Regions from separate parts of the Sulfitobacter sp. 1A15106 genome, predicted to be linked through region 2. Evidence: riboswitches for the same ligand, from Rfam matches in the RefSeq annotation. Region 2 holds a riboswitch; the other holds the start of a gene.
What was found. Region 2 has a riboswitch for cobalamin ahead of ACGYKA_RS16110 (DUF1636 family protein). Riboswitches for the same ligand answer to the same signal wherever they lie in the genome.
Positions count from the first base shown of each region.

Region 1: another riboswitch for cobalamin. It lies ahead of ACGYKA_RS09280 (CbtB-domain containing protein); the one in region 2 lies ahead of ACGYKA_RS16110 (DUF1636 family protein).

Region 1 covers NZ_JBIFFM010000005.1:75,375-90,263, forward strand. Annotated here, with positions in the region: gene ACGYKA_RS09225 (aspartate aminotransferase family protein) at 1-1,233, opposite strand, end outside; gene ACGYKA_RS09230 (GntR family transcriptional regulator) at 1,309-2,010, opposite strand; gene ACGYKA_RS09235 (polyamine ABC transporter substrate-binding protein) at 2,156-3,241, shown strand; gene ACGYKA_RS09240 (ABC transporter ATP-binding protein) at 3,341-4,468, shown strand; gene ACGYKA_RS09245 (ABC transporter permease subunit) at 4,471-5,346, shown strand; gene ACGYKA_RS09250 (ABC transporter permease) at 5,343-6,164, shown strand; gene ACGYKA_RS09255 (NAD(P)/FAD-dependent oxidoreductase) at 6,161-7,489, shown strand; gene ACGYKA_RS09260 (rhodanese-related sulfurtransferase) at 7,499-8,398, opposite strand; gene pncA (bifunctional nicotinamidase/pyrazinamidase) at 8,497-9,093, shown strand; gene pncB (nicotinate phosphoribosyltransferase) at 9,163-10,455, shown strand; gene ACGYKA_RS09275 (PAS domain-containing protein) at 10,459-11,469, opposite strand; cobalamin riboswitch at 11,635-11,852, shown strand; gene ACGYKA_RS09280 (CbtB-domain containing protein) at 11,886-12,056, shown strand; gene ACGYKA_RS09285 (CbtA family protein) at 12,269-12,952, shown strand; gene ACGYKA_RS09290 (hypothetical protein) at 12,964-13,476, shown strand; gene ACGYKA_RS09295 (DUF1636 family protein) at 13,549-13,923, shown strand; gene cobW (cobalamin biosynthesis protein CobW) at 13,920-14,889, shown strand, end outside.
Region 2 covers NZ_JBIFFM010000011.1:1,168-16,056, forward strand. Annotated here, with positions in the region: gene ACGYKA_RS16095 (FecCD family ABC transporter permease) at 1-461, opposite strand, end outside; gene ACGYKA_RS16100 (ABC transporter substrate-binding protein) at 468-1,403, opposite strand; gene ACGYKA_RS16105 (ABC transporter ATP-binding protein) at 1,418-2,200, opposite strand; gene ACGYKA_RS16110 (DUF1636 family protein) at 2,197-2,604, opposite strand; cobalamin riboswitch at 2,724-2,939, opposite strand; gene ACGYKA_RS16115 (CobW family GTP-binding protein) at 2,965-4,044, opposite strand; gene urtA (urea ABC transporter substrate-binding protein) at 4,400-5,686, shown strand; gene urtB (urea ABC transporter permease subunit UrtB) at 5,763-7,691, shown strand; gene urtC (urea ABC transporter permease subunit UrtC) at 7,695-8,876, shown strand; gene urtD (urea ABC transporter ATP-binding protein UrtD) at 8,873-9,628, shown strand; gene urtE (urea ABC transporter ATP-binding subunit UrtE) at 9,615-10,310, shown strand; gene aspS (aspartate--tRNA ligase) at 10,469-12,244, shown strand; gene ACGYKA_RS16150 (BglII/BstYI family type II restriction endonuclease) at 12,274-13,005, opposite strand; gene ACGYKA_RS16155 (MT-A70 family methyltransferase) at 12,989-13,621, opposite strand; gene ACGYKA_RS16160 (hemerythrin domain-containing protein) at 13,734-14,210, opposite strand; gene ACGYKA_RS16165 (hypothetical protein) at 14,269-14,442, opposite strand; gene ACGYKA_RS16170 (GNAT family N-acetyltransferase) at 14,592-14,889, shown strand, end outside.

The DNA of each region.
Region 1 (14,889 bases), on a different contig from region 2:
GGCAAAGCAATGTTCGCGGCAAATGTACCCGGCGGTGCCGCTATCGGCGAATTTCGCGCGGCTTTCCTTATGCGGCGTCAGGGGGAGGGAGGCCATCAGGCCCGATACGTTCACCCCGCCCACCAGCGGATGCTCTCCCAGCTTGTCCAGCGCCTCTTTCAGCGCGGGGGCGGCGATGTTTTGCACATGGGCGACGATGTTCTCTTCCTGCATGATCCGCAGGTTTTCCAAAGCCACGGCGGCGCAGACCGGGTGGCCGGAGTAGGTGTAGCCGTGGTTGAACTCGCAGGCGTTGATGACCTCGGCCACCTCGTCGCAAACGATCGACCCGCCGATGGGCGCGTAGCCCGAGCTCAGCCCCTTGGCGATGGTCATGATATGCGGCTTGATGCCCATGGTTTGCGAGCCAAACCAATTGCCCGTCCGACCAAAGCCGCAGATCACCTCGTCAGCGATCAGCAGAATATCGTGTTTGTCGCAGATGCGCTGAATTTCGGGCCAATAGGTGCTGGGCGGCACGACGACCCCGCCCGCGCCCTGAACGGGTTCGGCGATGAAGGCCGCGACCTTGTCCGCGCCCAGCTCGACAATCTTCGCTTCCAGCTCCTGTGCGCGTTTCAGACCGAAGTCTTCGGGCGACATATCCCCGCCTTCGGCATACCAATCGGGCTGGCCGATGTGGTGGATGCCGGGGATCGGCAGCCCGCCTTGCTCATGCATATAGGTCATGCCGCCGAGACTGGCCGAGCCGACCGAAGAGCCGTGATAGGCGTTCTTGCGGCTGATGATATGGCTTTTCTCAGGCTTGCCCTTTTGCGCCCAATAGGTGCGGACCATGCGCAGATTGGTGTCATTCGCCTCTGACCCCGACCCGGCGAAGAAGACGTGGTTCAGATCACCGGGGGCCAGATCGGCCAGTTCCTTAGCCAGCGCGATGGCGGGCACATGGGTGGTTTGGAAGAAGGTGTTGTAATAGGGCAGTTCGTTCATCTGTCGCGCGGCGACATTGCCCATCTCTTCGCGGCCATAGCCGAGGTTCACGCACCACAACCCGGCCATCGCATCGAGAATCTCATTCCCCTCGCTATCGGTCAGATAGATGCCCTTGGCCCGCGTGATGATGCGCGCACCCTTGTCGCTCAACTCATCATTTGTGGTGAAAGGGTGCATGTGATGCGCCGCATCCAGCGCCTGAAGGTCCGCGGTGGGGAAGTGATTCGTGATGGGCGGCATGGGTGTGCACCTTCTATTTGCATGAAAAATGAGCTTCGCCGCAGAATATGATCAAATTATAGCATGTCAATCGAATCAACGCGGAACGGGCAGACCATCAAGGGCTGCGCGAATTTGGGTCATTCCTTGGGCAACATCGCCCGCCATGACCTCACCCGCCAGCGCGGCATTGCCCTCGGCAAAGGCCGCCAAAAGTTCGGCATGTTTATCGGGCAGATTGCTGGTGCCATAGCGCCCGCAAACCACCCGAAGCGAGGGGCCGAAACGCAGCCAAAGACGGTCCACCGTCGCGGCCATGATCGCCGCTTCGGCAAGGTCGTAAATCATCCGGTGAAAGCTGTAGTTCTGCATCAAATAGCCGCCGACATCGCCCCGGTCGATGGCATGGTTCAACGCGTTGTCACAGGCTTTCAATGCGTTCAAACGCTCATCCGTCATGCGGTTTGCGGCGCGTTTGGTCAGTTCCGGCTCTAGCGTTTCCCGCATGAATCCGAGCTCTTCCAGCCCTGCATGGGTCAGTTCCGGCACGGTGACCCGGCGGTTGCCCAAATGGGTCAGCGCCCCTTCCGAGATCAGGCGGCGGATGGCTTCGCGCACCGGCGTCATGCCCGCATCCAAAGCGGCGGTCAGACCTTGGATCGTGACCCCCTGTCCGGGGGCCAGATCGCCGAAGAGAATCATCTTGCGCAGGCGTTCGTAAACATGCTGATGGATCGGGGTCTTGGCCGCCGCATCGGCGGCGGGAAGCAATCTCGGATCGGTTTTTTCTGAACCCATGGGAGCGGTCTTTCCGTCTTGTTTCGCCGTGTCTTGCAGCATTTCATTCTGCATGAAAGCATAAACCATCTTGCCCGAAGAGGCAAAACTTGATCAAATTGACGAAAGGTGGGGATCAACCCGACCTGTCTAACGGGAGTATGAAATGAAACATGTGCTACTAAGCAGCGTCGCCGGTGCCACCTTGATGGCAGGTGCCGCCACTGCCGAAACAGTCCGGGTCTACAACTGGTCCGACTATATCGACGAATCCCTGCTGGATAAATTCGAAGAAGAGACCGGCATCGAATTGGTCTACGATGTGTTCGACAGCAACGAGGTGCTGGAGACCAAAATGCTCGCCGGTGGGTCCGGCTATGACGTGGTCGTCCCCTCGGGCACCTTCCTGCAGCGCCAGATCACGGCAGGTGCATTCCAGCCGCTGGACACGTCCAAACTGCCCAATCTCGAAAACATGTGGGACGTGGTATCCTCGCGAACCGAACAATATGATCCCGATAACGCCCATTCGATCAATTATATGTGGGGCACCACCGGCATCGGTGTGAATGTCGGCAAGGTGAAAGAGATCCTGGGCGAAGATGCCCCGATCGACTCCTGGGACTTGGTTTTCGACCCGGCCAATATGGAAAAACTGGCCGACTGCGGCGTGCATTTCCTTGATGCCCCGGCAGAGATGATCCCCGCCGCGCTGAACTACATCGGCGAAGACCCCAACAGCCATGACCCCGATGTGATCGCCAAGGCCGAAGAGGTCTTCATGCCGGTCCGCCCCTACATCCAGAAGTTCCACTCTTCGGAATATATCAACGCTTTGGCCAACGGTGACGTCTGCGTCGCGGTGGGCTGGTCGGGCGATATCTTGCAGGCCCGTGACCGCGCGGATGAAGCCGACAACGGTGTCGAAATCGCCTATAACGCCCCCTCCGAAGGCGCGCAGATGTGGTTTGACCAGATGGCCATTCCGGTCGACGCGCCGAACCCTGAGGGCGCGCATAAGTTCCTGAACTTCATCATGGATGCCGAGAATATGGCCGCCGCGTCGAACTATGTGTACTACGCCAACGGCAACAAAGCCTCGCAAGAGCATCTGGTCGAGGATGTGATCGGCGACCCGGCGATCTACCCCTCTGAGGCGGCGCTGAACAACCTGTTCACCACCACACCTTACCCGCCGAAAGTGCAGCGCGTGGTGACCCGGCTCTGGACCAAGATCAAGTCCGGTACCTGATCTGAGACAGGGGGTGCGGCCAGTCTGGTCGCGCCCCTTTTTCTTGCCCCGCGACCCGATCAAAGCCCGAGCAAAGCCCGATCAAAGGATGTCTCAACCGTGAGCCCAACCGTCTTCGCCCCCTGGAACGACCCCGACGAAAAGCCGCTCATTCGCTTTAAGAATGTGACCAAGAAATTCGGCGAATTCGTCGCCATCGACGATCTGTCTTTGGATATTTACGCGCAGGAATTCTTTGCCCTTCTTGGGCCTTCGGGCTGTGGCAAAACGACGATGATGCGGATGCTGGCCGGGTTCGAAAGCCCCACCACCGGGCGCATCGAATTAGCGGGGCAGGACATCGCCCCGGTGCCCCCGAACAAACGCGCGGTGAACATGATGTTCCAATCCTACGCGCTGTTTCCGCATCTCAGCATCTGGGACAACATCGCCTTCGGCCTGCGCCGCGACAAGATGGAGAAGGACGCCATCGCCGCCCGCGTGGCCGAGATGCTGAAGCTCACCCGGCTAGAGAAATTCGCCCGCCGCAAACCGCATCAGATCTCCGGCGGCCAACGGCAGCGTGTGGCGCTGGCGCGCTCGCTAGCCAAAGCGCCGAAGCTTCTGCTGCTTGATGAACCCTTGGGCGCGCTGGACAAGAAGCTGCGGCAAGACACCCAGTTCGAGCTGATGGACATCCAAGAATCCACCGGCACCACCTTTGTCATCGTGACCCACGACCAAGAAGAGGCGATGACCGTCGCCTCTCGCGTGGCGGTGATGGACGAGGGGCGCGTGATTCAGGTGGCCACCCCGGCCGAGATCTATGAAGCGCCGAATTCCGTCTATGTCGCCGACTTCATCGGTGACGTGAACATCATCGAAGCCAGCACCAAGGCCATTGGCCAAGATCAATACCATCTGAACTGGATCGAGGGGCAGCCGCCGCTGATCGCCACCTCTGCCGCGCCGTTCAGCGAAGGGCAGCAGGCCCATCTGGCGATCCGGCCCGAGAAAATCCGCATTTCGACCGAGCGGCCCGAGGATGCGCCAAATGCGCTTCAGGGCAAAGTGCTCGACATCGCGTATCTGGGGAACCTTTCCACCTATCACGTCGAACTGCCCGGCGGGCAGGTGATCAAGGCGCAGACGGCCAACACCCGGCGCATCGCGCGCCGTGACATCACATGGGAAGACCCGGTCTGGATTTCATGGAGCGCCACCGCAGGCGTTTTGTTGGCGCAATGAACATGCGTCGTTTCGCCCTGATCGCGGTCCCGTACCTCTGGCTGTTGGCGCTGTTTCTGGTGCCTTTCCTGATCGTTTTCAAAATCTCCCTCTCCGATACGGCGCTGGCGATCCCGCCCTATACGCCGACGATCAAAGACGGCATCAGCGTCCTGATCGCCCAGTTGGATTTCGAGAATTTTACCTTCCTCGCCTCCGACGATCTTTATTGGAAAGCCTACCTTAGCTCCCTGCGCATCGCCGTTGTATCGACCGCGCTGACGCTCTTGGTCGGCTATCCCATCGCCTACGGCATGGCCCGCGCCCCCGAAGAGTGGCGCGCCACTTTGATGATGTTGGTGATCCTGCCGTTCTGGACCTCCTTCCTGATCCGCGTCTATGCGTGGATGGGCATTCTCAGCAACGAAGGGCTGCTGAACCAACTTTTGATGGGGTTGGGTCTAACGGCAGAGCCTTTACAGATCCTTAATACCAATACGGCAGTCTACATCGGCATCGTCTATACCTACCTGCCGTTCATGATCCTGCCCATCTATGCCGCGCTCGACCGGCTCGACGAGTCGCTCAACGAGGCGGCTGAGGATTTGGGCTGCTCGCGTTTGCAAGCCTTCTGGCTGGTGACGATCCCGCTGTCGCGCAACGGCATTGTGGCGGGCAGCTTCCTTGTCTTCATCCCGGCTTTGGGTGAATTCGTGATCCCCTCGCTTTTGGGCGGGTCGGGCACGCTGATGATCGGCAAGGTGCTGTGGGAGGAGTTCTTCAACAACCGCGACTGGCCGGTTGCGAGTGCGGTGGCGGTGATCCTGCTGCTGATCCTGATCATTCCGATCATCCTCTTCCAACGCAACCAGCAGAAACAGGCGGAGGCCGAACAATGAAGCGGATGACATGGTTCAACGTGACCTCGCTGACGCTGGGGTTCGCCTTTCTCTACCTGCCGATGATCATTCTGGTGATCTACAGTTTCAACGCCTCGAAACTGGTGACGGTCTGGGCCGGATTCTCGACCCGCTGGTATGGCGAGCTGTTGCAGAACGAAGCCTTCCTGAACGCCGCTTGGGTCACGCTGAAGGTCGCCGTGATCTCATCCTCCATCGCCACGCTGCTGGGCACGATGGCGGCCTATGTGCTGGTGCGCGGCGGGCGGTTCATGGGGCGGACATTGTTCTCCGGCATGATCTACGCGCCGCTGGTGATGCCCGAGGTGATCACCGGCCTGTCGCTCCTCTTGCTTTTCATCGGCATCGGTCTCGACCGGGGCGTGCTGACCATCGTGCTGGCGCATACGACTTTTTCGATGTGCTATGTCTCGGTCGTGGTCTCCTCGCGGCTCGTGTCCTTTGACCGTTCGCTGGAAGAGGCCGCGCTCGACCTCGGGTCCTCGCCATGGGAGGCCTTCCGCCTCGTGACACTGCCCATTATCGCGCCTGCGGTGATCTCGGGCTGGCTTCTGGCCTTCACGCTCAGCCTTGATGATCTGGTCATCGCCTCCTTCACCGCCGGGCCATCGGCCACAACGCTGCCGATCAAGATCTTCAGCGCCGTGCGTTTGGGCGTCTCGCCCGAGATCAACGCGCTCTCGACGATCATGATCGCCATCGTGACCGTGGGTGTCATCACCGCATCGCTGGTCAGCAAACGCTCAAGCCTGCGCGCGCAGGAGGAGGCCCGCGCGGCGGAGCGGCCCGCCGGATGAAGCGTATCTACGCGGATTTCGCCTATTCCGAAGCGCCGCGTGCGGGCTGCTGGTGGGATCAGACCCATGGCGCGCCGGAGCGTCCGGCGCTGCAAGGCGACGCGCAGGCCGATGTGGTGATCATCGGCGGCGGTTTCACTGGCCTCAATGCCGCGCTGCATCTGGCGCGGGCCGGGGTCGGGGCCACGGTGCTGGAGGCCGAGCGGGTGGGCTTTGGCGCTTCGGGCCGCAACGGGGGCTTTTGCTGCTTGGGCGGCGGGATGCTGGACGACGCGACGCTTGACCGGAAATTCGGGCCGGCAGAGCGGCTTGGCTGGCGGCAGGCCGAGGTGGCGGCGATCCGACAGGTGGAGGATTTCATCGCCGCCCGCGGCATCAATGTTGATCGGCATTCTCGAGGGGAAACCCAGCTGGCCCACCGCCCGCGCGATTTCGAAGAGATGCGCGGCAGGCTGGAGTACTACGCGGAGAATTACGGCGTCACGGCCCGGTTGACCGAAAAGGCCGATCTGGCCGCCGAGGGGCTGAACGCAGGCTTCGAGGGCGCGATCACGGTGCCGATTGGCTTTGGCCTCAACCCCCGCAAATATGTGACCGACCTCGCACAGGCCGCGGAAGAGGCGGGGGCCGCGATCTATCACAACAGCCCGGCCACCGGGGTGACGGGGCGCGAGGGCGCGTTCGAGGTCACGACGCCGCAGGGCTGCATTCGGGCCGAGCGGGTGATCATTGCCACCAACGGCTATTCCTCCGAAGACCTGCCGCCATGGCTGGCCGCGCGCTACATGCCGACGCAATCCAGCGTGATCGTGACCCGCCCGATGACCGAGGCAGAGCTTTCCGCCCAAGGTTGGACCAGCCAACAGGCCTGCTATGACAGCCGCCATCTGCTGCATTACTTCCGGCTGATGCCTGACAATCGTATGTTGTTCGGCGTGCGCGGCGGGCTGATGTCCAACCCCAATTCCGAGCGGCGGGCGCTGGCCCGGGCCCGCGCGGATTTCGAGGCGATGTTCCCCGCGTGGCGTCATGTCGAAACGCCGCATGGCTGGTCCGGCATGGTCTGTATCGCGCGCAATCGCATGCCCTTCGTGGGGCAGGTGCCGGATCAGCCGGGGATCTTCGCAGGGCTGTGCTACCACGGCAATGGCGTGGCGATGGCCAGCTATTCCGGCGCCATTTTGGCCGATCTGGTTCGCGGCATCACGCCCGAGCGGCCCTATCCCGCCCCCATGCGCGCCCCGCTTGCACGGTTCGAATTGGGCCGTTTTCGCCGGGCGGTCATGCCCTTTGCCTATGCAGGCTTCGCGCTGTCGGATCGCTGAAGGGGGCGGTCAGCCCTCTTCCCGCGCCGCGCGTTCCTTGGCCAGCGTGATCTGGCGCTGGCGTTCGCGGAACCGTTCCTTATCTTCTTCCGAGGTCTCATCCACACATTGATGACAGGACACCCCGGCCTCATAGGCGGGGTGCTGCGTATCCTCGGGCAGGATCGGGCGGCGGCATCCGTGGCAAAGCATATGCGGCCCCTCGCGCAGCCCATGGCCGACGCTGACGCGGTTGTCGAAGACGAAACAGTCGCCTTCCCATGTGCTTTCCTGTTCGGGCACCTCTTCGAGGTATTTCAGGATGCCGCCTTTGAGGTGGAAGACATCCTCGACCCCCTGACCGATCAGATAGTTGGTCGATTTTTCGCAACGGATGCCGCCGGTGCAGAACATCGCGATTTTCTTGTTGTGGAAGCGGTCTTTGTTCGCCTCCCACCACGCGGGGAATTCACCGAAGCTCTCGGTCTCGGGGTCGACCGCGCCTTCGAAGGAGCCAATCGCCACTTCGTAGCTGTTGCGCGTGTCGATCACCGCCACATCGGGGGAGCGGATCAACTCGTTCCAGTCCTTCGGGTCGACGTAGTGGCCCACCTTGGCGCGGGGATCTACATCGGGCTGGCCCATCGTCACGATCTCGCGCTTGATGCGCACCTTCATCTTGCCGAAGGGCGGCTTGTCGCTGGTGGCCTCTTTCCACTCCAGATCCGCGCAGCCGGGCAGGGCGCGCAGATGGGCGATCACCGCGTCGATCCCGGCGCGCGGCCCGGCGATGGTGCCGTTTACCCCTTCGGGGGCCAACAGCAGCGTGCCCATGACTGATTGCGCCTCGCAAAGCGCCAAAAGCGCGGGTTTAAGCGCGGCGGGATCGTCGAAGCGGGTGAAGTGATATAAGGCGGCGATGGTATACATGAGCGTCAAATAAGCGCTTCGGCGGCAAAGCTCAATCCGGCGCGTGCCATTGACCTACCCCATCCGCAGCCCTACCCCTTTTGGTAAGGAGAATGCCCATGACCCATGCCCTGATCGTGATCGACGTTCAAAATGATTTCTGCCCCGGCGGCGCGCTGGAAGTGCCGCAGGGCGATGAGATTCTGCGCGGCATCAACGCGCTGATGCCCGAGTTTGACGCCGTGGTCCTGACGCAGGACTGGCATCCGGCGGCGCATTCGTCTTTTGCCTCATCGCATAAGGACAACGGGCCTTACGAGGTCATCACCATGCCCTACGGCCCGCAGGTGCTTTGGCCAGATCACTGCATCCAAGGCAGCATTGGCGCGCAGTTCCACCCCGAGTTGCAAACCGACCGCGCCGATCTGATCATCCGCAAGGGCTATAACCCCGACATCGACAGCTATTCGGCGTTTTTCGAGAATGACCACCGTACGCCCACGGGGCTCGAAGGCTACCTGCGCACGCGGGGGATCGAACGGCTGACGATGGTGGGGCTGGCGCTGGATTTCTGCGTGAACTTCTCGGCGGTGGACGCGGCGAAGCTGGGGTTCAAGGTCGATGTGCGCGAAGACCTGTGCCGCGCGATCGATCTGGACGGATCGCTTGCCAAGTCCCGCGACGGCATGCGCGCGGCGGGGGTGACGCTGGCCTGATCCGCCGCTTTCCCCTTGCCCATCTGTCCGCCCCCTTGGCATGAAGGGGCACGCAATAAGGAACCTCCCATGGTCGACATCGCCACCCGCGTCTATAATCATAAGTGGAAGATCGACCCCATCGTGCGGTCGCTGATCGACACGGATTTCTACAAGCTCTTGATGTGCCAGTCGGTGTTTCGCAACAAGCCGGACACGCAGGTCACCTTTAGCCTGATCAACCGCTCCACCCATATCCCGCTGGCCAAGCTGATCGACGAGGGGGAGTTGCGCGAGCAACTCGATCACATCCGCTCGCTCAGCCTCAGCCGGGGGGAGAGCACATGGCTGCGCGGCAATACCTTCTACGGCAAACGCCAGATGTTCCGCCCCGATTTCATGGAGTGGTTCGAGGGCATGCGCCTGCCGCCCTATCATCTGGAGCGGAAGGGCGATCAGTATGAGCTGACCTTCGAGGGCAAGTGGCATGAGGTCATGCTTTGGGAAATTCCCGCGCTGGCGGTGCTGATGGAGCTGCGCAGCCGCGCCGCGCTCGACCCGATGGGCAAGTTCGAGCTTCAGGTGCTTTACGCCCGTGCCATGACCCGCGTCTGGGAAAAGATCGAAGCGCTGCGCGAGGTCGACAACCTTTCAATCGCGGATTTTGGCACCCGGCGGCGGCATTCCTACCTTTGGCAGGATTGGTGCGTGCAGGCGATGCATGAGGGGCTGGGCGATGCCTTTACCGGCACCTCCAACTGTCGCATCGCCATGATGCGCGAGCTTGAGGCGATTGGCACCAATGCCCATGAATTGCCCATGGTCTATGCCGCTTTGGCCGAGGATGACGCCGCCCTTGCCCGCGCGCCCTATGACGTGCTGTCGGATTGGCATGATGAGCATGAGGGCAATCTGCGGATCATCCTGCCCGATACCTACGGCACTAAGGGCTTTCTCGATCACGCGCCGGATTGGCTGGCGGGCTGGACCGGCATCCGCGTCGACAGCGGCGATCCGGCCACGGCGGCGCAGACGGCCATTGACTGGTGGCGCGCCCGCGGCGAGGACCCGACGACCAAGCGGGTGATCTTCAGCGATGGGCTGGATGTGGACAAGATCAAGGAGTTGCACGCGCAGTTTGCGGGCAAGGCCAAGGTCTCTTTCGGTTGGGGGACGTTGCTGACCAATGACTTCCGCGGGCTGGTGCCGAATGATGCGCTGGCGCCCTTTAGTTTGGTCTGCAAAGCGGTCAGCGCCAATGGGCGGCCCACGGTCAAACTCTCGGACAACCCGAACAAGGCGATGGGGCCGGCGGATGAAATCGCGCGTTACAAGCGTGTTTTCGGGGTCGGAGAGCAGGCCGCGCAGCAGGTGATCGTTTGACGGTCAGCCTTCGCCAAGGGCGGCCACGGGGAACTCCGCCGTGGCAATCAACCCTTCGGGCTGCCAATCGTAGTGCAGGGTGCCACCGACTGCGCGGGTCAAGGACTGGATGATCCGCGAGCCGCTGTTGCGCGGAGATTTGATGACCTCTGGCCCACCTGTTTCGCGCCAGACAAACCGCATGCGCGCAGGCTCCTGAAGGATGGTGATATCCAGCGATACCCGCCCGGTATCGGAACTGAGCGAGCCGTGTTTCACCGCATTCGTCGCCAGCTCGTGCAAGGCCAGCGTCAGGGGGGAAACGAGGCGGTGCGAGATCAGCGGATTCGCCCCGGTGAGGTTGATCTGATCCTCGGTGGCCGAGGTGTAGGCCCGCATGATCGGCCCCATCAGCGTCTCGAAATCCACCTCATGCTGGTCACTGCGGCCAATCGTGTCGAAATGCGCCGCGCCCAAGGCGGCCAGCCGCTCGATCACCTTGTCGGCAAAGGCCGCGGGGCTCGGCTCCTCACGGGCGGTCAGGCGGACCATGGCGGTCATGACGTTGACGATATTGCGCAGCCGGTGCAGCAATTCGTCATCGGCCAATTGCCGGTGCTCCCGCTCCGCCCGGCGGCGTTCGGAAACGTCGAGTTGCGAGCCGAAGAAGTAGATCAGATTGCCATCTTCGTCATTGATCGGCCCCAGTTGCAGGGCGTTCAGGAAGCGGCTGCCATCCTTGCGGTAGTTCACGATCTCCACCGTATCGACCCGGCGCGCCAGTAGGGTTTCGCGCACCGCATCGACGCTTTCGCGCGTGGTTTCCGGACCTTGCAGGAAGCGGCAGTTCTGGCCCACGATCTCATCCAAACCATAGCCGGTGAGATCGGTGAAAGCGTCATTCACATAGACGATGGGATTGTCCGGCAGGGTCGGGTCGGTGATGCACAGCGGCAGGCGGGCATAGCGCACGACCTTGCCTAGAACGTCTTCGGTCAGGGTCTGCCGAGCGGCGGAGACCGTGTTGTCGTTCATGAATTCCCGCCCTTTGATCAAAACTGGCCGTCAATGTGCCCTGCACGTGGCTTTTGGGTCAACCCGCATACTGGGGGTTGGGCCATATTTATCTACTAAATGCTGTATGCGCCATAAGGTTCCGCGAGGTTCGATAAATGCGGCTTGTCAGGAAGGGCCTAAAATGCGTAATTGAGGGCGCTTGGTGTCCCGAAAAGCGCCTTTGAGTGTGGGACCGAAAAGGGAATTCAGTAAGGGGTCGCCCGACCCTGAAGCCGAAGCCGCCCCCGCGACTGTAAGCGGTAAGCCAATGCCCCTCGTGCCACTTGTCCTTTCGGACGGGGAAGGCGGGCAAAGGCCACGACCCGCGAGCCAGGAGACCTGCCAGGCGAGTGAAACGCTAGATGCCGTCGGGTGTGACGGTAAGGAGATTGAAGATGACGACGATGATTAAGACCGCCGGTGCCACGCGCAGCAAACTCGTACCGGCGCTGTTTGCCGCCGTATTGGGTGTGGCTCTGATGGCGCTGACCGGCCATGTGCAGGCCGCAGCACTGCATGATGCCGCCCATGACGTGCGCCACGCGACAGGCTTTCCCTGCCACTAAGCGCCGCGTTCGGTATCACAGGGGTCCGGGCTGCCATGCCGCAGTCCGGCTGTCTGTGATTCTGCCATTTATCAATGCCTGCCTTTCGCTGTTTTGCCCGCGCCCGCCGTTCGCTGCGTCGGGAGGGCTTTGGCACATCTTGAGGCTGGGTATGTCCTCGGCCCGCGTTTCGCGCGGCGCTGAGTATCATTTCGCATCTAAGGATCATTGCGATGTTTTCACGTTTTCTGACTTCCGCCCTCTTTGCCGGGGCCTCTGCCGGCCTGTTGACCGGTTTGCTGCAACTCTATTTCGTGCAGCCCGTGCTGCTCCATGCCGAGCTTTATGAGACCGGCGCGCTGGTGCATTTCGGGGCCGACTCCGTCAGCGCGCATCCCGATTTGCCCGGTTTCGATGCCGTCCGCGATGGGCTGAGCCTGATCTTCACCATGCTGACCTATACCGCCTATGCGCTGATCCTTCTGGCCGCGATGAGCCTTGGCGAAGAGCGCGGCGCGGTGATCGATGGCCGCTGGGGCATCCTTTGGGGTGTCGCCGGTTTCGTGGCCTTCCACCTCGCGCCGGGGTTCAGCCTTGCGCCCGAAGTGCCCGGCGTCGCCGCCGCAGATATCACCGCGCGGCAAATCTGGTGGTTTGCCACCGCAGCGGCAGCGCTGGTGGCGATGTGGCTGCTCGCCTTCGGCAAAGGTTGGGGCGCATGGATCGGCGCGGCGGTACTGCTGATGGCCCCCCATGTCATCGGCGCACCCGAACCTGACAGCTTCAGCGGCCCGGTGCCGACCGAGATCGGCGCGCTTTTCGCCGCCCGTGCGCTTGGCATCGGCTTGGCCGCCTGGGTGTTGCTGGGCAGTTTCGCCGGGTTCTTTTGGCAACGTGAAGGCGCGCAGAGCGCCTGAGGGAGGTCGAAATGGACAGATCACTGGCGCTATTCGCCATTGGATTGGTCTTTGGCGGTGGCATTGGTTTTGCCATCGCCGCAAGCAACGGGGTGACCTTCGACGGCCATGATCACGGCGACCCTGCCGCCCATGGCGGCGGCGGGCATGTGGCCATGGATCACGGCGGTCCGGATCACGCGCGGATGCACGGCCAGCCCATCGCGCTGGCCCCTGAGGAGGCCCCCAGCCTTGCCATCCGCGTGACCCCCGACCCGATGGCGGGCCATAACCTTTTTGTTGAGACCGAAGGCTTCGCCTTTGCCCCGCAGAATGCCAGCGGGGACAACCAACCAGGCGAGGGCCATGCCCATGTCTATGTCAACGGTGCCAAGATCGGGCGGCTTTATGGCCCGTGGCTGCATCTGGCCGATCTGCCCAAGGGCGAGGTCACGGTGGAGGTCACGCTCAACGCCAATGACCACCGCCCCTTGGCGGTGAACGGTGCGCCGATTACGGCCCGTGAGGTGCTGACGGTTGAATAATCGCGCCGCCTCCCCTTTTCATAGCGCGCCGGAGCGCATACCCGGCACGCATAACCCGATGGGACCAGATCAATGAGCGCAACCCTACATGTCTGCATAACCTGCCGCGCCGGTGAGGTGCTGGAGGAAGACGCCCCGCGCCCCGGCGCGCAGCTTCATGCCGCCCTCGACGCCGCAGGCGCGCCCGAGGGCGTGACCATCGTGCCGGTGCAATGTCTTTCCGCCTGTTCGCAGGGGGCCGCCGTGGCGCTGTCTGCGCCGGGCAAATGGTCCTATGTCTATGGCCGCTTGACCAAGGAAGACGCCGCCGACATCCTTGCCGGAGCCGCCGCCTATGCCGCCACCCAAGATGGGCTGGTGCCATGGCGCGAACGCCCGGTCATCTTTCGCAAGCAAAGCCTTGCGCGTATCCCCCCTTTGACCCTGCCGCAGGAGCCTACCGCATGAGCGATCTCGCTAAAATCCCCGTTACCGTCATCACCGGCTTTCTCGGCGCGGGCAAGACCACGTTGATCCGCCACCTGATGACCAATGCCGGCGGGCGTCGCCTTGCGGTTCTGGTCAATGAATTCGGCACCGTGGGGGTGGATGGTGACATCCTGAAATCCTGCGCCATCGACGACTGCCCGGCGGAGAATATCGTCGAGCTGGCCAATGGCTGCATCTGTTGCACCGTGGCCGATGATTTCATCCCCACCATCGAAGCGTTGATGGCCCTGCCCACGCGCCCCGATCACATCCTGATCGAAACCTCTGGGCTGGCCCTGCCAAAACCGCTGCTCAAGGCCTTCGACTGGCCCGCGATCCGGTCCAAGATCACCGTCGACGGCGTCATCGCGCTGGCCGATGCCGAGGCCGTGGCGGCTGGCACTTTCGCCGCTGATGTCGCCGCCGTGGACGCGCAGCGTCTGGCCGATGACAGCCTCGACCACGAAACGCCGCTCTCCGAAGTGTTCGAAGATCAGATTTCCTGCGCCGATATCGTGCTGATGTCCAAAGCCGATCTGGCCGGTCCCGATGGCCTCGCCAAAGCCCGCGCGGTGATCGAAGAGGAAAGCCCGCGTGAGATTCCGATCCTTGAGATGACCGAAGGCGTGATCGACCCCAAGGTCGTGCTGGGACTCAACGCCGCCGCCGAAGACGACCTCGCCGCGCGCCCTTCGCATCATGACGGCCACGACGATCACGAGCATGACGATTTCGAAACCGTGGTGATCCCGATGCCGGAAGTGTCGGATGTCGATGCGTTGGTGGCCTCGATCGAGCGGCTCGCGCGTGAGCAGAACATCCTGCGCGTGAAGGGCTATGTCGCGGTCGAGGGCAAGCCGATGCGCCTGTTGGTGCAGGCCGTGGGCGCGCGGGTGCGCCAGCAGTTCGACCGTCCTTGGGGCAGCGACACGCGCGCCGGGCATC
Region 2 (14,889 bases):
AGAACGATCAGTATCGCCCCGAGCGACCCGAGGAAGGCGAACAGGGGGACGGTCAGCCCTCCGAGGAACAGCCCCGTGTGCAGCAGGGCCAGAATGGCGCCGAATGCGCCGCCTGCCGAGATGCCAAGCAAATGTGGGTCCGCCAGAGGGTTGCGGGTGACGGCCTGAAGGCTGGCGCCGACGATCGCCAATCCCGCTCCGACGAGACAGGCGAGGATGGCCCTTGGCAGGCGGATGCTCCAGACGATTGCCTCCCGCCCGGCGGACCAGTCCACGGCCACGGCGCCGGGGGCGGCCTTGTTGGCCAAGATGCCCCAGACGGTTTCGACGGGGACCACGACGGCCCCCACGCTCACCGCAATCGACAGCGATGCCAGAAGGATCGCGATGCCGAACAGACAAGTGATCCACACCCCCCTCGTGGGTTTCCAAGGCGCTATCGATCGCGGTTTAAACGTCATGAATGCTCACTGCCCCCGAAACGCGGTGGCGAGGGTTTTGACCGCTTCAATGTTGCGCGGGCCGGGCGTGGCCTCGACATATTCCAGCACGACGAAACGGTCGTTCCGCACGGCGTCGATGTCCGCGAAGGCGGGGTTCTCCATTATGAAAGAGCGCTTTTGAGCGGCGGTGACTTCGCCGTAGTTGACGATCACGATGACTTCGGGATCGCGCGCGACCACGGCCTCCCACCCGACGGTGGCCCAGCTTTTCTCAAGGTCGTTCATGATGTTCGTGCCGCCTGCGGCCTCGATCAAGGCGTTTGGCATGGCATAGGCCCCGGCGGTGAAGGGCACATCTTCGCCGCTGTCATAGACAAAGACCCGGGGGGCGGCCTCAAGCGGCGGCAGCGCCGTGAGGAATGCGTCGAGTTCAGCTTGGTAGCCTTCGATCAAACTTTCCGCGCGATCCGAGACGTCGAAGATCGTGCCGAGATTGCGCATGTCGTTATACATATCCTCCATCGAGGATGGGGCTTTTTGACCGATATGGATGCAGCTTTCGGTGAGTTCATAGACTTGAATGCCGAAGGGGGCGAGCGTTTCTGGCGTCACCTCGCCGCCGACCTTCATGCCGTAGTTCCAACCGGCAAAGAAGAAGTCTGCATCCGCCCCGATCAGCACCTCCCGCGAGGGGTATTTCGACGACAGTTCCGGCAGCGCTGCGACACCTGCGGTCATCTCTTGGTCCAGTTTGTTCCAGCCCGAGATGCCGGTATAGCCCACCATGCGGTCTGCGAGGCCGAGCACCAGCATCATCTCAAGCAGGTTCACGTCATTGGCGACCGCGGCTTGGGGTGGGTGATCGAAGGTGACTTCGCGGTCGCAGCTTTGCACGGTGGTCTGGGCGAAGGCCGATCCGGCGATCATCAGGGCGGCGAGGGTGGTGAGAGTAAGTTTCATAAGAGTTTTCCGTTTCAATCTGGAAGGGCAAAAGAGAAATGCGCCGCGCCGCTGGGGGTGAGCCGCTCGCGCTGCGCGTCGACGCGAAATGTTCTTGAGACGAGATCATCGGTCAGAACCGTATTTGGCGGGCCGAAGCCCTGCGGATAGCCGTCTTTCAGCACCAGCACCTCGTCACAGATGCCATCGGCCATATTGAGATCATGAAGCGAGACGACGATGGTCATGTTCAATCCGCGGATCAGGGACACGATTTCAAGCTGGTGGCGTATATCGAGGTGGTTGGTCGGCTCATCCAGGACCAAGACCTGCGGCTCCTGCGCCAAGGCGCGGGCGACCATGACGCGCTGCCTTTCCCCGCCCGAAAGGGTGCCGACATCGCGGTGGGCGAGGGGGTGCAGGCTGAGCCGGTCCAAGACGCGGTCGATGATCTGCTCGTCCTTGCGGCTGGATGACGAAAACGCCGCGCGATGAGGCGTGCGGCCAAGGCGGACGATCTCCGAGACCGTCAGCCCAAAGGACGGCGTCTGTTCTTGCAAGACGGCGGCGATGCGCCGCGCGGCGGCACGGGCGGAGAGGGACCAGATATCCTGCCCGCCTACATGGATCGACCCCGTCTGGGGCGGTTGAAAACGGTAGAGCAGACGCAAGAGGGTGGATTTGCCCGCGCCATTCGGCCCCAACACGCCCAAAACGCCACCCGCAGCGACGTTAAAGGACGTAGGATGCAGAACCGGCTGGCCCGATTTTCCCGGCGCCCAGCTCACATCCTTTACCGCAAGATCGGCAGCCCTCATGAGACGCGCAGGTGGCTGGGTTTCAGCTCGATCATGGCCGCAGGCACCCGCGCAAGGGTGGATTTGCGCAGTTTGCCGGGGCGGTCCAGCGAAGAGCACCAGCCGTCATTCAGTGTGGCATAGTGCTGGGCGAAGGCCACAAGGTCGTCGATGTCTTCGTCAGGGTCGATGTCGCCAAAGAGGTAGGTCGCCTTTGCGCTGGCGTGATAGGCCACCGTGCAGGGGCGATCGCAGCCCGCCATACAGGCCACGCCCGCGATCTCGAAACCCTCAGGGATCGCCGCGCCGGCTGCCGCGATTGCGGCGCTCAGCTTCTGGATCAGGTCAAAGCCCGGGCGGCAATCCGTGCCTTTGTGTTTGCATGAGGTGCAAACCGTAATCCTGTGGTTTTGATGCGTATCCATGTCGCCCTCCGCGAACGCGCGGGGGATCGAGCAGCCATGTTCTACAGCAGGGGAGTTTCCCTGTCGCCATCATGTTCTCCTAACCAGACACCCCGTCTGGGTTGAGTTGCAATTACGGCCCTCTCGGCGCCGGTGATGGCAGGTCTCCTGACTCACGGATCGACGCTCGCCCGAACCTTCCCAAGCCTTAAGCTCAGTGGTTTTTGCCGGGGTCACTCACCGCTCACAGTTGCGGGGGCAGTTACGGTTTCGGCGCGCGCTGCTTGCCTTACCGTATTCCCTTTTCATCCCAGACGCCGCTGCGGCGGCTGGAAACCATCGCCATAATCTGTGGCCGAAGAGCCATGCCGGGTCAAGCTGCTATCCCGCCTGTCGCTCCGGGCCATCGCGCCGGGCGCGCAGCATATCGAGGCTCCGGTTCAGTTCGGGGTTGGTCATGTCGCGGGCGATGACGACGATGCGGGACTGCTGATCGTCCTTTGGCCAGTCGCGCAGGGGGACGGGCGGATCGAAAAGATGCTGCACGCCGTGAAAGACAAAGGGGGTGGGGACGTCTTCCAGATGCACAATGCCTTTAACCCGCAAAAGATCGGACCCGCGCAGCCTGACCAGCGTGTCGAGCCAAAGGTCGAAAGCCTCGGCCGGGATCGGTGCGTCTAGAACGATGGAGGCCGACCCGATCCGTGCATCATGTTGGTGGGTTTGCATCATGGGCGCGGATGCCGAGGGCGAGGCGAAGCCCGAGAGGTTGTCAAGCGGATCGGACTTTTCGACGGGCGTGAGCCATTCCATAACGTTGCTCGCATCAACCGCCCGCCGCATACCGCTGAGCCCCCAGAGCGATGCAACCGGGATAAGCCCGCGTTCGGCCTTGATGATGCGCGCCGTTTGATTGAGGTCGCGCAGCCTGCCTTCAAAGGCGGCAAGCGCTTGCTGGGTCACCAAGTCGGATTTGCTGAGCACCAGCAGATCGGCCATCGCCACCTGCGAGACGGCTTCGAACTGCTGATCCAGCGTGTCCGGCCCATTCGCGGCATCGACGACCGTCACAACCCCGTCCACGCGGAATTTGCGGGCCAGATAGGGATCGGCCAAAAAGGTCTGGAGAATGGGGCCGGGATCGGCCAGCCCCGTTGTCTCGATCACGACGCGGTCGAATTGCACGCGCCACGTCTGCCTGCGGCGCTTGAGGTCTTGCAGCGTCCGCGACAGATCCCCCCTGATCGAGCAACACAGACAGCCCGATTGCATGAGAATGACCTCTTCGTCGGCGGTTTCGATCAGGTCGTGGTCAAGCCCGGCCTGACCGAATTCATTCACGACGACTGCGATTTTGGGGGCCTCTTCGCTTGCGACGATGTGATTGAGCAGCGTGGTTTTCCCTGCGCCGAGGAAGCCGGTCAGCAGGGTGACGGGGATACGTTTGTCGGTGGCGGGCATGGTTTGCGGGCTCTGCTATGGATTGTGTCGGTAACGTTATAACATCACAATATGGGGCGCAACCCGTAAGCCAATGCCCCGCCTTTGCCAAATCCATGCGCTCAGCGCCCAAAATTTGGCAGGTCCACCTCAAATTGCCCAATCAAAGGGCGTTGTTGCTGCGCTGCAGAAAGCGACCTTGGGTTAGGGCTTGTTGCAACGCGCCCTGAAATTGAGGCTGCAGGGGCCTCGCTATGGGGCGGCGCCAAGGGAGTTGTCCGGCAAGGGGGGCATCCGCGCGCGATAACAATAAACGCTGTGTGGAAGAGGCATCATCGCGTCTTTGCTCTTCCGCACACCAAACGGGGATACCGTCATGAAATTTTCCACCAAACGCACAGTCACGGCGACCGCTGCCCTTCTGCTCGCAGGATCAGCCGCCGCTGCGGCCTGCGACGATCCGATCAAGGTTGGCGTGCTGCACTCCCTCTCGGGGACGATGGCCATTTCTGAGACGACATTGAAAGACACGATGGAGCTTTTGATTGCGCAGCAGAACGCCGCGGGCGGCTTGCTGGGATGTGAGATCGAAGCGGTCGTCGTCGACCCGGCTTCCGACTGGCCGCTGTTCGCCGAAAAGGCGCGAGAGCTTCTCACCGTCTCCGAGGTGGATGTCATCTTTGGCTCTTGGACCTCGGTCTCGCGCAAATCCGCACTGCCCGTTCTGGAAGAGCTGAACGGCCTGATGTTCTACCCGGTCCAGTATGAGGGCGAGGAAAGCTCGCGCAATGTGTTCTACACCGGTGCGGCCCCGAACCAGCAGGCGATTCCGGCCACCGATTATTTCCTTGAGGAACTGGGCGTCGAGAAATTTGCGCTGCTGGGCACTGACTATGTGTATCCCAGAACCACCAACAACATTCTTGAGCAATATCTGCTGGATAAGGGCATCCCCGAAGAGAACATCTTCGTCAACTACACGCCTTTCGGCCATTCTGACTGGTCCACGATCGTATCGGATGTGGTCGAATTGGGCGCGGATGGCTCGCAGGTGGGCGTGATCTCAACCATCAATGGCGATGCGAATATCGGCTTTTATAAAGAACTGGCCGCGGCGGGCATCTCTGCCGATGACATTCCGGTCGTCGCCTTCTCGGTCGGAGAAGAAGAGCTTTCGGGCCTCGATACCGCTGACCTCGTGGGGCACCTCGCGGCTTGGAACTACTTCCAATCGGCTGAATCTGAGCAGAATGACGAATGGGTCGCTGCCTGGAAAGAGGCGATGGGCGAAGACCGGGTGACCAATGACCCGATGGAGGCGCATTACATCGGTTTCAACATGTGGGTGAACGCGGTCACCGAAGCAGGCACCACGGATGTGGATGCTGTGCGTGCGGCGATGTATGGGCAGGAATTCCCGAACCTCACCGGCGGGACGGCTGTCATGCTGCCCAATCACCACCTCGCCAAGCCTGTGTTGATCGGTGAAATCACCGAAGACGGCCAATTCGACATCATCAGCCAGACCGAAGAAGTGCCGGGCGATGCATGGACGGATTTCCTGCCTGAATCGGCGGTTCTGGTCTCCGATTGGAAAGACCTCGAATGCGGCATGTACAACAAAGAGACCGGGACCTGCGTTCAGTTGACTTCGAACTACTGAACCCAAGCGCCGGGCGCGTCCTCAGCCGTGCCCGGCATCCGTTTTGACCATTCCCTCACCGAAAGCCCCATACCTCATGGTTCGAATGCTGCTCAGCTTGATGTGCTTGCTGGCCTCTGTCGGTTTTGCACCCGCTCAGGACCTCCAGTCCCTTTTGCAGACCCACGAAGCAGAGGTGGTCAAACCCTCGCGTAAATCGGTCGGTGTCCTATTGGACGATCTGGTGGCCTCGGACTTGCCGCAGGTGCCAGTCTTTCTGGAGCAATGGGCCGAGCGGAACGTCTGGCAAGAAGATACCTCGGGCCTGTTCTACTTTGGGGCCGAGGCGGATGATACACTCGCGCTGCGCGACATAGATACGGGCGAGGAGGCCACCGCGCCCTCGGATGGGTTCAGCCAACTGCGCCCCAATGGTGGCGTGCGGCGGGTCATCGGCACGGCCTTGGTGCAGTTTCAACTGTCCGATCCCGATCCTGCGCGCCGCCGCGCCGCGCTTGAAAGCATTGCACGCCGCAGCGATGCCAGCCAGCTTGGCCCGCTCCTGGCCTCCCTCGACGGGGAGGATGACCCCGCCCTGCGCGCCCGCAAGGAGCAATTGGCCAATTTCCTGACCGCGCGCTTTGGGCAGGCGGTTGATGAGCGCATCCGCGCGATTGAAAGCCTGTCCTCCGACACCTCACTCGAAGCGCGGGCGGTGCTGAGCCAGATCCTTTCGGCCAAGACCGGCGTGGCCGAACAGCAGCCCGAGGGGAACATCGCCCGCATTCTTGATCCCACGGCAGCACCCTCGGCAAGCTATGAGGCGCTGGTGGAGGCAGGGCTCGCCCCAGCAACCGTGCCACAAGGCGAGATACGGGCGGCGCTGGAAGCCAATATCGTCGATGGCCGGGTGGGCGGCGTTCCTCTGGCGCAGTTGGACGACCCGGCGCGGCGTTTGGATGCCTATCGCGCGCTTGCCGAGGCGGGCCGCGTGCCGCCTCTGGTGACGCAGGATGATATCGACACCGCTTTGCAGAACGCTGTCTTTTATGAGCGTTACGCAGAGGATGACGCCGCGATCACCGACGCGGCCCGCGCCACGCTCGACGCGGTCGAAACGCGGGTCGGCTGGGCGCAGACGTTGGATTTGACACTCGACGGTCTTTCGCTGGCTTCGATCTATTTCCTCGCCGCGATTGGGCTCGCGATCACCTTTGGGCAGATGGGGGTCATCAACATGGCCCATGGCGAGTTTATCATGATGGGCGCCTATACGGGCTATGTGGTGCAGATCGTCATCCCCGATTACACTGTATCGCTTCTGATCGCGCTGCCGCTGGCATTCGCCGTCACCTTTGGCGCGGGCGTCGCGATGGAGCGGCTGGTGATCCGGCATCTCTATCACCGTCCGCTTGAGACCCTTTTGGCGACCTTCGGCATCTCGATCGCTTTGCAGCAGATTGCCAAGAACATCTTTGGCACGCAGGCCCGCCCGCTGACATCGCCCGAATGGCTGCGCGGGGCGCTGGTGATTTCGGATGTGGTTCAGATCAGTTTCATCCGCATCGCCATTTTCGTGCTGGCGCTGATCTTTCTGTTCTTGCTGCTGTATATCCTCAAGCGCACGCGCCTTGGCTTGGAGGTGCGCGCGGTGACGCAAAACCCCGGCATGGCGGCCTCGATGGGGATCAACCCGGATCGCATCAACATGATGACCTTCGGACTGGGCTCCGGCATCGCCGGGGTCGCGGGCGTCGGCATCGGGCTTTATGCGCAGGTCACCTCTGAGATGGGCACGAATTACATCGTGCAAAGCTTCATGACTGTCGTGGTGGGCGGTGTCGGATCGGTCTTCGGCACGCTGGCGGGCGCGGGGCTGATCGGCTTCCTGCAAAAGGGGATTGAGTGGTTGAACCCCTCCAATACGCTGGCGGCCCAGACCTATATGATCCTTTTCATCATCCTGTTCATTCAATTCCGGCCCAAGGGCATTGTCGCCCCCAAAGGCCGGGCAGCGGCGGATTGAGCCATGACCCAGACGCACAGCCAACGCAGTTCCTTCATCGGGCGCAATCCTTCGGTTCTCTACTTCCTCGCCGCGCTGGGCCTGTTCACGGCCCTTGTCACGGTGATGTCCGAAGCGGTGGGCACCGGGCTTGTCTCGACCTCTTTCGTCAAGACACTGGGCAAGACCCTTTGCCTGTGCCTTGTGGCCATCGCGATGGATGTGGTCTGGGGGTATTGCGGTATCCTCAGCCTTGGGCATTTCGCCTTTTTCGGGATCGGGGGCTACGCCATCGGGATGTGGCTCATGTATGCACGCACCGAGATCATTGTGGCCGACAGCCTCGCCGGTCAGACAATCCCGCCCACGCCGCAGGAGATATCGGACGCCATCGGAAACCAGATTTTCGGGGTTGTCGGCTCATCCGACTTTCCGCTGATCTGGGCCTTTGCGGACAGCCTGTGGATTCAATTGGCCTTCGTCGTGCTGATCCCCGGCGCGCTGGCGCTGGTCTTTGGCTGGCTTGCCTTCCGCAGCCGCGTCAATGGGGTCTACCTGTCGATCCTAACCCAAGCCATGACGCTGGCGCTGGCGCTTTACCTCTTCCAGAACGACAGCGGGCTGCGGGGCAACAACGGCCTGTCGGGGCTGCAAAACATCCCCGGTTTCGCCGACAGCGGGCAAGACGTGGTCTCAATCGTCTTCTTCCTCGCCTCCGCCTTGGCCCTCGCATTGGGCTACCTGTTCTTCGCTTGGACCACCGACAGCAAGCTGGGCAATATCATTCAAGCCATCCGCGACGATGAATCGCGCGTTCGTTTCCTCGGCTATCATGTTGAGAGCTATAAGCTCTTCGTCTTTACCATCACTGCCATTGTCGCAGGCATCGCGGGCGCGCTCTATTACCCGCAGGCGGGCATCATCAACCCGGCTGAGATCGCGCCCATCGCCTCGATCTATCTGGCGGTCTGGGTCGCCATTGGCGGGCGAGGGCGGCTTTACGGGGCGGTCATCGGGGCGGCGGTGGTCTCGCTCCTGTCCAGTTGGTTCACGGGGGGCGGCGCGCCCAGCATAGATCTGGGGGTCTATACGATCCATTGGGTCGACTGGTGGCTGGTGCTGCTTGGCCTGAGCTTTGTACTTATCACGCTGTTTGCGCCCAAGGGCATCGGCGGCCTCTTTGACAAACTGGTGCGCAAGTCATGACTTCTCTTTTGGAAATGTCCGGAATTTCGAAATCCTTTGACGGATTTCAGGCGATCAAGAACCTCAGCCTCCAGATCGGGGAGCCGGAATTGCGGGCCGTCATTGGCCCCAATGGGGCGGGCAAAACCACCTTCATGGATATCATCACCGGCAAGACGAAGCCGGATGAGGGCTATATTCGTTTCGGCGAAGACAGCCGCTCGCTCATCGGTCTGTCGGAAAGCCAGATCGCCATGCTGGGGATCGGGCGCAAGTTTCAAAAGCCGACGGTTTTTGAGGCGCAAACCGTGCGCGAAAACCTCGCCATGGCGTTGAAGAACCCGCGCGGCACCTTCTCGGTCCTGTTCCACCGCAAGACCTCGGAAGGGGCGGCGCGGCTTGAACAGATCGCCGATGAGATCAACCTGACCGCCCATCTCTCCCGCCCCGCCGGAGAGCTCAGCCACGGGCAGAAACAGTGGTTGGAGATCGGGATGCTGCTTGCGCAATCGCCGCGCCTGCTGCTGGTGGATGAGCCCGCCGCGGGCATGACCGCGCATGAGCGCGAGCACACCACCGACATCCTGAGAAAGGCGGCCGAGACTCGCGCTGTTATCGTGGTGGAGCATGATATGGAGTTCGTGCGGCGGCTGAACTGCAAGGTGACCGTGCTGCACGAAGGATCGGTGCTCGCCGAAGGGTCACTGGATCATGTGACCAACAATCAAACCGTTATTGACGTTTATTTGGGGCGCACCGATGCTGGAGATTGAGAACCTGAGCCTGAAATACGGGCAATCCCAGATCCTCCATGACATCACCTTGAACGCGCCCGTGGGGCAGGTGACCTGCGTGACCGGCACGAATGGGGTCGGCAAGACCAGCCTGCTCAAAGCCATCGCCGGGCGGCATCCTTTCTCAGACGGGGCGATCAGGCTTAATGGCGTGGAATTGCAACCGGGGCGTGCGGCACTCTCGGCCAAGGCGGGCGTCGGATATGTGCCGCAGGGGCGTGAGATTTTTCCGCTGATGACCGTGCAAGAGAACCTTGAGACGGGCTTTGCCTGCCTGCCCAAGTCCGAGCGCAGGATCCCGGATGATATCTTTGATCTGTTCCCCGTGCTCGCTGAGATGAAGACCCGGCGCGGGGGGGACCTGTCTGGCGGTCAACAACAGCAGCTTTCCATTGCCCGCGCGCTCATCGCGCGGCCCAGCGTGCTGCTGTTGGACGAACCCACCGAGGGGATTCAGCCCAATATTATCCAGATGATTGGCCGCACCATCCGGCTTCTGCGCGATCGGGGGGAGTTGGCCATCGTGCTGGTCGAGCAGAACTTCGATTTTGCCTATAACAACGCGGATCATTTCCACGTCATGCAGCGCGGCCAGATCACCCAATCGATCCCAAAGGCAGAAGCGAAAAGAGAGCAGCTTTTGGATGCGCTTGCACTCTAGCTGACCCCTCAAAGCGGGATCGCGCAGGACTCCGGCTGGGGGTCTAGGCGCGGAAACCTCCTATTATTGTGGGGGCGCGTGGCAGCAAAGTCTTGACTTCCCGACCGTCAAACGGTGTACCTGCGCGAAACCAGAAATAGCCCTAGGAAGGGACCATCATGCACGCCTATCGCAGCCATACCTGTGCCGATCTGAGCCTTGAGAACAAGGGTGACAATGTGCGCCTGTCCGGCTGGGTGCACCGGGTGCGGGACCACGGCGGTGTGCTGTTTCTGGACCTGCGCGACCATTATGGCATCACGCAGGTGATCTGCGACCCCGACAGCCCGGCCTTCGCCGAGATGGAAAAGGTCCGCGCGGAGTGGTGTGTGCGCATCGACGGCACCGTGAAGGCGCGCGACGAGAGCCTTGTGAACCCCAAGTTGCCCACGGGTGAGATCGAAGTCTACGCGCGCGATATTGAAATCTTGGGTTCTGCCGCTGAACTGCCGCTTCAGGTCTTCGGCGATCAGGAATACCCCGAGGAGACACGTCTGCGCTATCGCTACCTCGACCTGCGCCGGGAGAAGATGCAAAAGAACATGGCGCTGCGCTCTGACGTGGTGGCCTCGATCCGCAAGCGCATGTGGGATCAGAACTTCCGCGAGTTCCAGACGCCGATCATCACCGCCTCCTCCCCCGAGGGCGCGCGCGACTTCCTCGTGCCGTCGCGTCTGCATCCGGGCAAGTTCTACGCCCTGCCGCAGGCGCCGCAGCAGTTCAAACAGCTGCTCATGGTCTCGGGCTTTGACAAATACTTCCAGATCGCGCCCTGCTTCCGCGACGAAGACCCGCGCGCCGACCGCTCGCCCACCGATTTTTACCAGCTCGACATGGAGATGTCCTTTGTCACGCAGCAGGACGTCTTCGACACGATCCAGCCGGTGATCGCAGGCATCTTCGAAGAGTTCGGCGGCGGCAAGAAGGTCGACGAGACTTGGGAGCAGATTTCCTATAAGGATGCCGCGCTGTGGTATGGCTCCGACAAGCCCGACCTGCGCAATCCGATCAAGATGCAGGTGGTGAGCGAGCACTTCCGCGATTCCGGCTTCGCGATCTTTGCCAAGCTGCTTGAGCAAGAGGGCACCGAAATCCGCGCCATTCCCGCGCCCACAGGCGGCAGCCGAAAGTTCTGCGACCGCATGAACGCCTTCGCGCAGAAAGAAGGGTTGCCCGGCATGGGCTATATCTTCTGGCGCGATCAGGGCAACGGAATGGAGGCGGCAGGCCCGCTGGCCAAGAACATCGGGCCCGAGCGCACCGAAGCGATCCGCCAGCAGTTGGGTCTGGGCGTCGGCGATGCGGCCTTCTTCCTCGGCGGCAAGCCGAAGAGCTTCGAGGCCGTCGCAGGCCGCGCGCGTAACGTCATCGGCGAGGAGCTGAACCTCACCGACAAGGAGCGTTTCGCCTTTGCATGGATCGTGGATTTTCCGATTTACGAGCGCGACGAAGAGACCGGCAAGATCGACTTCGAGCACAACCCCTTCTCCATGCCCCAAGGCGGGATGGAAGCGCTGGAGGGCGATCCGCTCAAGGTGCTGGGCTATCAATATGACCTCGCCTGCAACGGCTACGAACTGGTTTCGGGCGCGATCCGGAACCACAAACCCGAGATCATGTTCAAAGCCTTTGAGATCGCGGGCTACGGCGAAGACGAGGTGCGCAAGCGCTTTGGCGGCATGGTCAACGCCTTCCAATACGGCGCGCCGCCCCACGGTGGCTGTGCTGCGGGCATCGACCGTATCGTCATGCTGCTGGCCGAAGAGCAGAACATCCGCGAAGTCATCCTCTTCCCGATGAACCAACGCGCCGAAGACCTGATGATGAACGCCCCCTCCGAGCCCAGCAGCGATCAGCTGATGGAGCTGGGTCTGCGGGTCATCCCGCAGGAGTGACCCTGTCTGAATGAAACGTCGCCCCCGGCTTAACCGGGGGTGATATTGCCCGGTAGGATGCCCAGCACCAGAACCGGGCAGCCGCCACTACGACCGGCGGCGATGCGGCTGATCAGCTTGTGGGTGCCGGTGGTGCTGGCCCCGAATTTCGCGCTGACGGTCTTGTCGGTCTCATTGCCGAATTTGTCCAAGCAATTGCCGAGCGATTTGAAAAAGTCGTTCGACAGTTCGCGCGTGACAATGACGCCCACGTCGATCACCCCCGCTTCGAAAAAGCTGCGAAAGGCGTAAAGGTCGCGGTCATAGGTCTGGTCCTTGCTGTTCCACTCATAGTCGAACGCTACCCGGCCACGCCAGAAATCGACCATATGATTGTGGATGAAGTCTTCGCGGATGATGCGGTCGACTTCGGGCGCGCTGTCGCCCTTGCCCGCGGTGAGTTGCACCAGCAGGTCGGCCTTGATGCGCACCTCTTCGTGGAAATTCTCGGCTGCCGCATATTGCGCGAAACGGGTGGTGGCCGACATCCGGTTGCCGCCCGGCGCGCGGATTTCATTGCGGCTGATGGTGAATTGGCGCAGCACCCGGATGATCGCGGCCAATTCCTCGGGCGCGCGTTGTTGCAGCACGGCGGCGGCGCTGCGGTAGCTGGTGACGGAATAGCGGTCGCGCAGATCGACGGGCAGCAGGTCTTCGACAAGCCTTTCGTCGTCGAAAACCGCGTCGTCGATGCGCCGCGCCAGATTACTCAGCCGCGACACTGGAATTGTAGCTGTAGGTCTTCCAATCGGGCTTGTAATCCGCCTCGGCCTGATTGCCCCAAACGGTCCAACCCTCGCGCACGCCACGCCCGAAGAGTTCGAGGTAGGGGCCCCAAGAGCAGCTTTCGATCAGGTCATATTGCTCATCCGGCTTGCGCGAATGCTCGCGCTTGCGGGTTTGCAGCATGTTCACCTGCCGCCTCCCGGCGTCGAGCGTGCGCACATTCTTACCACGCACGCCGAACAGCAAAATCTCGGTCACATTGCGGAAGTAAAACCCCACGCCACGCCCATCACTGCCGCCATCCTTTCGGATTTTGTGCCAAATGATGTTGGATTTATACTCAAACCCCCAAGCCTTGAGCACCTGCAACCCTTCGGGCAGGAGCGCATTTGGCACCCACATGTAGCAATGCGCGCGGTCTTCGAGGTGATCGGCCACGGGCAGGGCGCAGATATCCTCAACCGTCATCGTGGGATAACGGGCCAAGCGCTTATGCTCGGGCGCGACCTTTCCGGTGCGGTTGGTAAAGCGCCACGGCGGGTCCGCCATGACGCATCCAAACCGGTCTTTGCCCAGAAAGTCGCGTAGGTCTTGTGATGGATTATCGCTCATATCCAATATATTGCGTTCCCTCGGGCTTTCTTGCAACCGCAACCTGCCCGGCGGGGCTGGATATCCACAAGAACGTTAAGGGAACACATTTAGCAGGGAAGAGCGGCTTGGGTCAATCCTCAAGGCTGTCTTCGCGCTTTTCCTCGATGAGTTTGGCTTCCTTTTCCTTACGCTTCAGGAACTTGTCGCCGAAGGCGTCGTTCTGTTCCTCACCGATGACCTTCTTGGCGCGGGTGAAAAGCTCGTCTTCTTCCTCGTCCATGTGATGTTCGTAATCATGCTTGAGTTGCTTGAAACGAGTCAGCCAAGCCGAGGATGACATGTCGGTTTCGCGCAGTTCCTCCATGATATCGTCAAGCTGCTGGTGTTCATGCACCGAATGGCGCGCGTGATCTTGGCCCCATGTCTCCGACATCAGCGTGGAATAAAAGGTCTCCTCCTCTGCAGCGGCGTGGGATTTCACGTCATGGTAAAAACGGTCCCAAGCTTTGCGGCGCTCGGCGCTGTCGCCTTCGGTGTCGGCAATGGTGTTCAACAGGGCGCGGTGTTCATCATGATCTTCTTTGATCGCGTCATAGATGGAGGGCATGGGAAAATCCTTTGGTGTTACCTGTGGCTAACGCCGCAGCCACCGGCAGGTTCCCGCCTTAGAAGACCGTGCCCTGCGCCGCTTGGCTGGCAACCTCTTGAAACAGCCGGCCGGCCTGCGCGTGAAATGCGGCCAAGGCGACGACCACCAGCCCAAGCGCATTCGCGCCCATAACGATCCAGTCGACCGGCTTTGCGGCTGTCGCGCTGTCTTTGGCGTGCTGCTGGCTCATCTCACCCTCCCGGGCCTTTGCGGTTGCGACGATGCTGAAGGCTGATTGTGGCATCAATGTGTAGCTTGGAGGCCGAGACTGGGGTCTGATGCGATTATTTCAAGTTTATTCAGCTTGGCGGCTCGAAAACGCCGGTGCATAACTTTTCCATGAACAGTAAATCTGACCCGCGCCCCGTTGGGCCCCTTGTTGAGAATTGGTCCGAGCCGCCGCGCCCGGCGGGTGAGGTGCTCACCGGCCGTCATGTAGTGTTGGAACCGCTGTCGGCCGAGAAACACGCGGCGCTGCTCTATCCCGCCTATCTGGGGGAGGATCACGTTTGGGATTATCTCCCCAACGGGCCATTCTCGTCGGCGGCGCAGTACCACCGTTGGGTGCGCGACAATGCGGGAAAGGCCGATCCCTATTTCATGGCGGTGAAAGACCGCGCGCGGGACCAATGGCTGG